Regions from separate parts of the Pseudoalteromonas sp. A757 genome, predicted to be linked through region 1. Evidence: predicted binding sites of a transcription regulator. Region 1 holds the regulator's gene; each other region holds the start of a gene.
The links. The regulator sigma-54, encoded in region 1, starts transcription at its own class of promoters, with help from an activator protein. The targets are predictions, from matches to a motif close to GTTGGCACGNNNNTNGNNT.
Positions count from the first base shown of each region.

Region 2: the regulator sigma-54 is predicted to act here: its motif matches at 1,148-1,166, upstream of fliE (flagellar hook-basal body complex protein FliE).
Region 3: the regulator sigma-54 is predicted to act here: its motif matches at 1,179-1,197, upstream of DRB05_RS16620 (LPP20 family lipoprotein).
Region 4: the regulator sigma-54 is predicted to act here: its motif matches at 1,133-1,151, upstream of DRB05_RS16785 (FimV/HubP family polar landmark protein).

Region 1 is NZ_QNQN01000071.1:42,550-44,756, forward strand. Features, by position in the region: gene hpf (ribosome hibernation promoting factor) at 1-129, opposite strand, end outside; gene DRB05_RS14445 (RNA polymerase factor sigma-54) at 159-1,658, opposite strand; gene lptB (LPS export ABC transporter ATP-binding protein) at 1,705-2,207, opposite strand, start outside.
Region 2 is NZ_QNQN01000072.1:170,964-173,170, reverse strand. Features, by position in the region: gene DRB05_RS16415 (sigma-54 dependent transcriptional regulator) at 1-947, shown strand, start outside; gene fliE (flagellar hook-basal body complex protein FliE) at 1,205-1,537, shown strand; gene fliF (flagellar basal-body MS-ring/collar protein FliF) at 1,558-2,207, shown strand, end outside.
Region 3 is NZ_QNQN01000072.1:215,523-217,729, forward strand. Features, by position in the region: gene DRB05_RS16615 (flagellar protein FlgN) at 1-273, shown strand, start outside; gene DRB05_RS16620 (LPP20 family lipoprotein) at 575-1,051, opposite strand; gene DRB05_RS16625 (flagellar assembly protein T N-terminal domain-containing protein) at 1,253-2,207, shown strand, end outside.
Region 4 is NZ_QNQN01000072.1:254,452-256,658, reverse strand. Features, by position in the region: gene DRB05_RS16790 (aspartate-semialdehyde dehydrogenase) at 1-922, shown strand, start outside; gene DRB05_RS16785 (FimV/HubP family polar landmark protein) at 1,212-2,207, shown strand, end outside.

The DNA of each region.
Region 1 (2,207 bases):
GACATCTAGGATCACATGCACGTTATTGATATGATCAAAGTGCCTTTCTAGCTTCGCAAACTTGTTGGTGACATAGTCTCTTAATGAGTCAGTAATTTCTACATGGCGACCAGTTAGATTTAGTTGCATAAGCATTTTTCCTTCTTGGGTTTTACGTCTTATATCAAACTTTTACGCTGATTTGACGGTGGAATGGCCAGGGATTCACGATATTTTGCAATCGTGCGTCTCGCTACCTTAATTCCTTGCTCAGCTAAGATATCTGCAATTTTGCTGTCACTCAATGGCTTCGCGGTATTTTCTGCAGCTATCAGCTTTTTGATAAGTGCCCTAATTGCTGTGGAAGAGCACTCACCTCCATTTTCTGTACTTACATGGCTAGAGAAGAAATACTTCAGCTCAAATATTCCCCGAGGTGTATGCATATATTTTTGTGTTGTCACACGGGAAATTGTGGACTCATGCATCTCAACCATTTCAGCAACATCATTTAGCACCATAGGGCGCATTGCTTCGGGGCCATGTTCAAAGAATGCCTGTTGTTGTTGCACAATGCAATTGGTAACTTTTAATAAAGTATCATTTCGGCTTTCTAAGCTTTTAATAAACCATTTTGCTTCTTGTAAATGAGAGCGAATAAACTGACTATCCGTACTGGATTTCGCCGTTCTAGACATCGCAGCGTAGTGATCGTTTACTCTTATTTTAGGCATAGCATCAGGGTTTAGCTCTACGACCCAACGACCTTTTACTTTTTTCACCGATACATCAGGGATCACATACTCAGGTTCTTCATGAATAATGCTTGCCGCAGGCTTTGGGTTAAGACTATGAATTAGCGTCATCACCTCTTTGAGATCGGCTTCTTTAAGGCGCGTTTTCTTAGCCAAAGTTCGATAGTCACGGCTGGCAAGCAAATCAATATGCTCTGTCAGGATCATTTTCGTTTCGGCAATCCATGGCGTATCTGGGGCGAATTGGTTTAGCTGAATACATAAGCATTCTTGTAAACTACGCGCAGCGATACCAACAGGGTCAAAAAGCTGAATACGTTTGAGTACGGCTTCGACTTCATCTAGCTCAATAGGCTCTTCGCTATCTTCGTCATTAATGCTCTCTAAAATGTCTTCGCAAGAGAGTGTTAAAATGCCTGACAGGTCGACCGCTTCAATAATCGCAATCGCAATAGCTCTATCTGTTGGACTAAATGGAGTCAACTCAAGTTGCCACATGAGATAATCATGGAGAGATTCAGAGGTTTCCCCTTGATAAACATTATCGTCATCAGGGAGTGGACCTGAGCTGGCGGCTGGAGCTGCGCTCATATACTCGTCCCAAGTGACATCCATGGCGAGATCATCGCTCACCGTGTCTTTGCTCATGGCGGTATCTGAGTCTATCTCATAGTCACTAACCGATGCTTCATCGCCTGAATTTTGATTATCTTCAGTGCTGCTCTTTTCTTGGCCGTGTTGGTCAGCATTTTCGCCGTCAGTATTATCACCTTCTTCCACTTCCAATAATGGATTGCTGTCTAATGCTTCTTGTATTTCCTGTTGCAGATCCAATGTACTAAGCTGCAGCAAGCGAATAGCTTGTTGCAGTTGTGGAGTCATTGTAAGTTGCTGCCCCATGCGCAGCTGTAATGATTGCCTCATGTATCTCTAACAATCCTTTTTAACAGTTATTAATACTACGTCTTAACTATAGCTTGAATTGTTCGCCTAGGTAGACATCTCTTACGGTTTGATCTGCCAAAACATGTTCTGGCGTGCCTGCAGCGATTAACTCACCATGTGAAACGATGTAGGCCTTTTCACATACGTCTAGTGTTTCTCTTACGTTGTGATCGGTGATTAATACACCGATACCGCGGTTTTTTAGGTGCTCTATGATTGTCTTTATATCTAACACCGAAATTGGATCAACACCAGCAAAAGGTTCATCTAACAGGATAAACTTGGGATTAGCGGCTAAAGCGCGAGCAATTTCTACCCGTCTTCTTTCGCCTCCCGATAATGCCATACCCTGTGAATCGCGAATATGTTGAATATTAAATTCATCTAATAACTCATTTAGCTCAGCCTCTCTTTCAACTTTAGTTAAGTCTTTTCGAGTTTCTAAAATCGCCATTAAATTTTGATAGACCGTGAGCTTTCTAAAGATTGAAGACTCTTGCGGAAGATAGCCAATGCCAAGTCGCGCGC
Region 2 (2,207 bases), on a different contig from region 1:
TAGCTAAGTCGGATGCCAGCGTTATGGTACTTGGGCCAAGCGGTTCAGGTAAAGAAGTGTTGGCTCGCTATATTCACGATAAATCAGATAGAGCAGACGAGCCTTTTATCGCAATTAACTGCGCTGCAATTCCAGAGAATATGCTTGAAGCAACCTTATTTGGCTACGAAAAAGGGGCGTTTACAGGTGCCATTCAAGCGTGTCCTGGAAAATTTGAGCAAGCGCAAAAGGGAACCATTTTGCTTGATGAGATCACTGAGATGGATTTGGGCTTACAAGCAAAACTACTTCGTGTGCTACAAGAGCGTGAGGTAGAGCGTCTAGGCAGCAGAAAAACCATTTCACTGGATGTCAGAGTGTTGGCAACCAGTAACCGCGATTTAAAAGAAGCGGTGGATGATGGGGTATTTAGAGAAGATTTATATTACCGTCTCAATGTTTTCCCGCTAGAGTGGCTGCCATTGAAAGACAGAGCGGGTGATATCGCTGTGTTAGCTGAGCATTTGTTGGTAAGACATACGCAAAAAGCAGGCAAGTCAACACCTATACTAAGCAGCGGTGCAAAGCGCAAGCTCAGTTCGCACACTTGGCCAGGAAACGTACGGGAGCTAGACAACGTTATTCAACGCGCCCTAATTTTGTTCCAAGGTAATGAAATTCAAGAAGATGATATTTTTATCGAAAATTTCTCACCGATGGCTTTGGTTGAGTCATCTCCAACTGTAAACCATGAGGCATCAGTTTTAATGGAGCGCTCGCAAAGTGATGATGAGATCATTAGCTATAAAGATGAGTTACAGGATAAAGAGCACCAAATTATTTTAGATACGCTGGCAAAGTTTAATGGTAAACGTAAAGAGGTAGCGGAGGTATTGGGCATGAGCCCTCGCACACTTCGCTATAAGCTGGCGAAAATGCGAGATTTAGGGATTGCGCTACCCGCTTAACCTAAATTACCTGAGCTTAAAAGGAATGAGTTAACTCATTCCTTATCCAAACCTCAAGTTAAATTTTATCTGTTAATTCAAGTTTAATAAGGTGCCTATAAAGATCAGCAGATCTTAGGCTCCTAATTTTCACTTCTATGTACTGCCAATTTTTCGACATGCAAAAAACAATGTAACATACTGAAAAATAAAGGTTTTAAGTTGGCACGTTTTCTGCTTTATTAATGGTAACTAAGAGTTATTTTGAGTAAAGCATCATGAAAGTACAATCATCAGCGCTATTTCAAGAAATGCAGGCTATGGCTGCAGAAGCGACGAGAAACACACAGCCATCAGTGCAGCCAGTAAAGACGGCAGCATCTTCGTCGGCTCAGTTTGGCGATTTACTCTCAGACGCACTTAATACAGTTCATGGCTTACAACAAGAAGCAAAACAAAAAGTCACCGCAGTTGAAATGGGTGACAGAAGCATTTCTCTTGCAGAAGCCATGATAGCGAAACAAAAATCGTCGGTCGCTTTTGAGGCTACAGTGCAAGTTCGTAATAAACTTGTTGAGGCCTATAAAGAAATCATGAGCATGCCAGTTTAATTGAGTGACTGTGGAGAGTAATCGTGGCTACTAATCAATCAACAGATCTTACGCTTTCCGACGCAGCGCTGAATAATGACAGCGGTTCGGATGAGCAACAAGAGCAAAAATCAGGCTACTTCAGTGCGCTAAGCGGTGTTGATATGTTGCGCCAGGTTACTCTGGTTATTGCCCTTGCTATTTGTTTAGCAATCGCAATCTTTATTATCATTTGGGCGCGCCAACCAGATATGCGCCCACTTGGTAAATACCCAACAGAAGAACTCGTCGAAACGTTAGACTTTTTAGATCAACAGAAAATTGAATACCAACTCGATGGTAATACCATTTTAGTTGCTGAGTCGGACTATCAGGACATCAAACTACGGATGGCGCGTGACGGTTTTACCCAATCTCCGAGTTCTGGCACTGATATTCTGATGCAGGATATGGGTTTTGGTGTTAGCCAACGTCTTGAAAGAGAGCGCTTAAAGCATAGTCGTGAGCAACAACTTGCGAGAACAATTGAAGAGTTACAAGACGTAAACCGTGCAAAAGTGTTACTCGCAATCCCAAAAGAAAACGTCTTTGCACGTCGTGAGAAAAAGCCCTCGGCAACCGTAGTTATTACCCTTAAACGTGGTAAAACGCTTGGCGGCGAAGAGGTCGATTCAATCGTAGACATTGTGGC
Region 3 (2,207 bases), on a different contig from region 1:
TCAAAACTACAAAAGCTCGATAATGAATTATCAAAAACCGAGTCCCACGTTTTTGAGCACGATGATGTAATCCCACTCATCGCTAAAGTACGTACTCTACTTCACGAATGCCAAACTAAAAATGAAATCAATGCTAAAACGGCCCACCAAGCCAATGTAAGCACTCGTGAATTGAAAGGAATTTTAATTGGGGCGCCAACTTCGATTACCTATGGTCAAGATGGCAGCGTGAAAAGTAGCGACAGTGAATTAGTACGTAATTTAAAAGCTTAATGACTCGCTTGAGGAAGCTCTGCCTTTGGTGCTAGCGAATACCTCACGAGCGTTAAAAACAACACGATAACACTTCTCTATACTCCTTATGATAATAATCATCACAGCTGCTTTAGAATTCTAAGAAAAGCATATTCTAGATTAGCTTATTTATGGCCTGTTTATCTTTCAGGTTTGTGTTTACAGCAGCTTGATTGGTATTTATACAAGGCTGAGCCTAGCCGGCAAATCGATCGTCGCGACCAAAATCTTCTTAGAAAAACAAAAATCAAGCAGCAAAGGTCAACAGGCTCTAGACTGCTTACTTAAAACTGTAAGATATTTTTTTGATTTTCTGAGGCTTGACTTGAGTAACATACAAATCATAAACACGTTTCATATCAAGCTCTAACTCAGTCGCGTAAGTATCACCGACCGCGTAACTTTTCAGCACCTTAGCCCCACGAACAAGTCCATTTACTTGGCTCTTAAGGCCGTCGTTTTGGGCAATAGCACCCTTTACCGTGATAGTGGATGTCAAATTCTGGCCATAGAGTTGCTCAGCCAGCTCACGATAGGCTTCTAATTTTGAGACTTTAATGGCCATCAGCTGCTTCTCACCCGCAGTTTTACCCGGCTGAGCACTTAAAGGCGCATACCCCACAGCACGTAAAACAGGAAAAGTTTCCGGTTGCACCGTTTCATATTCAATGTGCTTGTCAACGAGGCTTGAACAGCTGCTGAGCCATGTCAGCGAGCAAATCATAACAATTGTATTGATAGAATTAGTGATACGCATTTCCCGCACTCCGCTACAATCTATACCAATCAAACTTAACACCTCCCCTGCATCTTAATCTCGCAGGGTTATTGCGGCTTTATTGAGTATTGGCAATAAGTAAAATTAACCTTCATAATGTATGATTATGCACGAACCTTGCCAAAATTTGGCACAGGTATTGCTGAGTTAGAGGGTAGTTTTTGATCTGGGCATTTAAACATGAAAAAGCAATTTGCGAGCAGTCTATCATTGTTGTGTATCACCTTAACTAATCCTGCTTATGCTGAATGGTTTGAAGTTACTGGCATGGCTGACGTTAAAAATGGCGATCATCAAAAAGCAAAAAGAAAGGCGGTAAACGATGCCATTACACAAGCTTTGCTGTTTTCTGGGGCTTCGGTAAGCAGTGTACAAACCGTCACCGATGGTGTGCTCACCCAAGATCAACTTAAGATCCGCTCAAATGCTGAGATTCAAAGCGCCAACGTAATTGCTGAAGCCAAAGTCGGTGACTCATGGCAAGTGACATTACATATTGATATTACCCCACAGAGTGCTCAGTGCCCGACCAGTGCATACAATAAACAGGTTGCAGTCACACAAAGCCAGTTAAAAAATAAACACCAAGCAACTTTAGGTCAAATTTTTGACATAAATAAAGTGGTCAGCGAGCGTCTATATCAGACAATGACCGAACAAAAGTTGAGCTTAGAGCCCGTTCCCTATTTTGCACAGACCATAGATGTTAGCCGCTTTTTCAGCCAGCGTTTTGATTATAATGAACAACTAATCGAAACCATTACAGCAAATACCAACAGCCAGTTTGTACTACTGAGTCAAATTACTGATATTGCTAGTGTCGATAAACTTAATAGTGACCTCGCATTTTGGCAAAGTGATAAATACTTAAGAAGCTTCAAGGTAGACTTTGCGCTGTTTGATGCGCTTTCTCATGAAAGGGTATGGCAAAAGCAATATGCGACTCAAGGCGTGTGGCCGTTTAAGAAAACCAAATTAATCGATGTGTACAGTGAGCGCTTTTGGCAGACAGATTATGCAGATGAGATCCAAACCACGCTGACACAAATCGCAACTGATTTAAACGCAGCGGTCGCCTGCTTACCAACCAATGGCAAAATCCTACATATTGATGATGAACAAGTCGTTATTAATT
Region 4 (2,207 bases), on a different contig from region 1:
CACGCTGTATCCACTCGCGAGTAGCCGAAGTGCGGGTGAAGAAATTGACTTTATGGGTGAAAAAATCGAAGTTCTGGATGTTGAAGAGTTTGATTTTTCTAATGCCCACATCGGTTTGTTTTCAGCGGGTGGTTCCGTGTCGGAGAAATATGCACCTATCGCCGCTGAAGCTGGCTGTATTGTTATAGACAATACCTCACATTTTAGATACGACTTTGATATTCCATTAGTGGTTCCTGAGGTGAATAAAGACAGTCTTGCAGATTTTAGAAATCGTAACATCATTGCTAACCCAAACTGCTCTACAATCCAAATGCTAGTGGCGCTTAAACCAATTTATGATGCCTATGGCATTGACAGAATTAATGTCTCAACTTATCAAGCGGTATCTGGTGCAGGTAAAGAAGCGGTAGATGAGTTGGCTAAGCAAACTGCAAACTTAATGAATGCAAGACCGATGGAAAACGAAGTGTTTAGCAAACAAATCGCTTTTAACGTCATTCCTCAAATTGATGCGTTCCAAGAAAATGGTTACACCAAAGAAGAAATGAAGATGGTGTGGGAAACGCAAAAAATCTTGGGCGACTCAAGTGTTTTGGTTAACCCGACTGCGGTTCGCGTTCCTGTGTTTTTTGGTCATGCTGAAGCCATTCATCTTGAAACGCGCATGCCTTATGATCTTGAACATGTTAAGCAATTACTTGCTGATGCGCCGGGTGTTGAGTTAATTGAAGACGAAAACGACTACCCAACACCGGTAAGTGATGCAAGTGGTAACGATACCGTCTATGTAGGTCGTGTAAGGCAAGATATTTCACATCCACTGGGCTTAAACTTATGGGTGGTATCAGACAACACCAGAAAAGGTGCCGCAACAAATAGCATCCAAATTGCAGAAGCCCTGATAGAAAGCTATCTATAAGTACCCATTGATATCGCAAAGTAAGCTGAGTTTTGCTTACTTCTTTACGCTATAACGGCAAACTTCTGCCAAGAAGTTTGCCGTTAAGTCAAATACTTGACTATTCTTCACCTATATCAGCTATTCCAAAATCAGTAAAAAGCATTATAACCATGTTACCTTTCAATACGTTGCAATGGATATTCCAACATATCTGGTTTATAGTTTGCATTTGGAATAGAGCTTGCTTCAAAGCCATAATAATAAAATGTCGTTTAACGGGTGTTAAACATTTGAGTAAAGGATCGGCATGCGCGGTTTAGCCTTATTTAGTATCTTTGTATTCGCACTGATTGCCACACCAGTATATACCCAAGAGGGGGTAGTGCTAAAAGGCCCTAAAGGGGTTGATTATGGGGCTCAAGGTCGGTCAATAGGGCCTATCAGACCCACGGATACATTGTGGCGTATAGCACAAAAAGTGCGACCAGATGACTCGGTCACCATTTATCAGGTGATGAAGGCGCTTTACGATAAAAATCCTAATTCATTTCTAGATAAAAACCTCAACCATATGCAGGATGGGGCGTATTTACGTATTCCTACCATCAATGAAATTCGCAGTGTTAACCCTGAGTTGGCAAAGCAAAAGTCGGATCAAGATGACAAACTTTGGGAAATGAAGCGTAAGGGATTATTGAATCCAAATGCAATAAACGAAGCTGAGAAAAAGGTTACGCAAGCTCGTAAAGTCGATGTAGAAGAAGCAAAAGAAGACCTGACTAATCAACTGCGCTCTTTAAAAATGGAGCAGGACATGCGGCTGATGGACTTACAAAAAGAGTTCAAGTCCTCAGTGCGTAATGTTGAAGAAATCCTATCCGAAAACAATAAGTTAAAGCAACAGCTTGGTGCTATTTCTACTGAACTTCAAACGGTTCGTACCCAACTTGGTAAAGACAGCGAAATCCAACAACAGCTAAAGGCTGTTATTGACTTACAAAATGAAATGATTGATCAGCAGGCGGCTCAGGCAAAAGCGCAAGAAAGTAGCGAGTTAAGCGCATTCTTTAGCTCGCCAGCTGGAATTGCGTTACTTGCCACATTACCAGCACTATTAGCAATTGCTGGATTTGTCATGTTTCGCCGGAAGAAAAGTCAATCTCAGGCGTCAACAGATGACGATGATTTTCTTCCGCAAACACCATCCGCTGCTACTGCGGGCGCTGCAACCGCTGCGACTGCATTTGACCCAGAGCCAGACCCACTTGATATCGGAATGGGCGACGATGAAGACGCGCTGGGC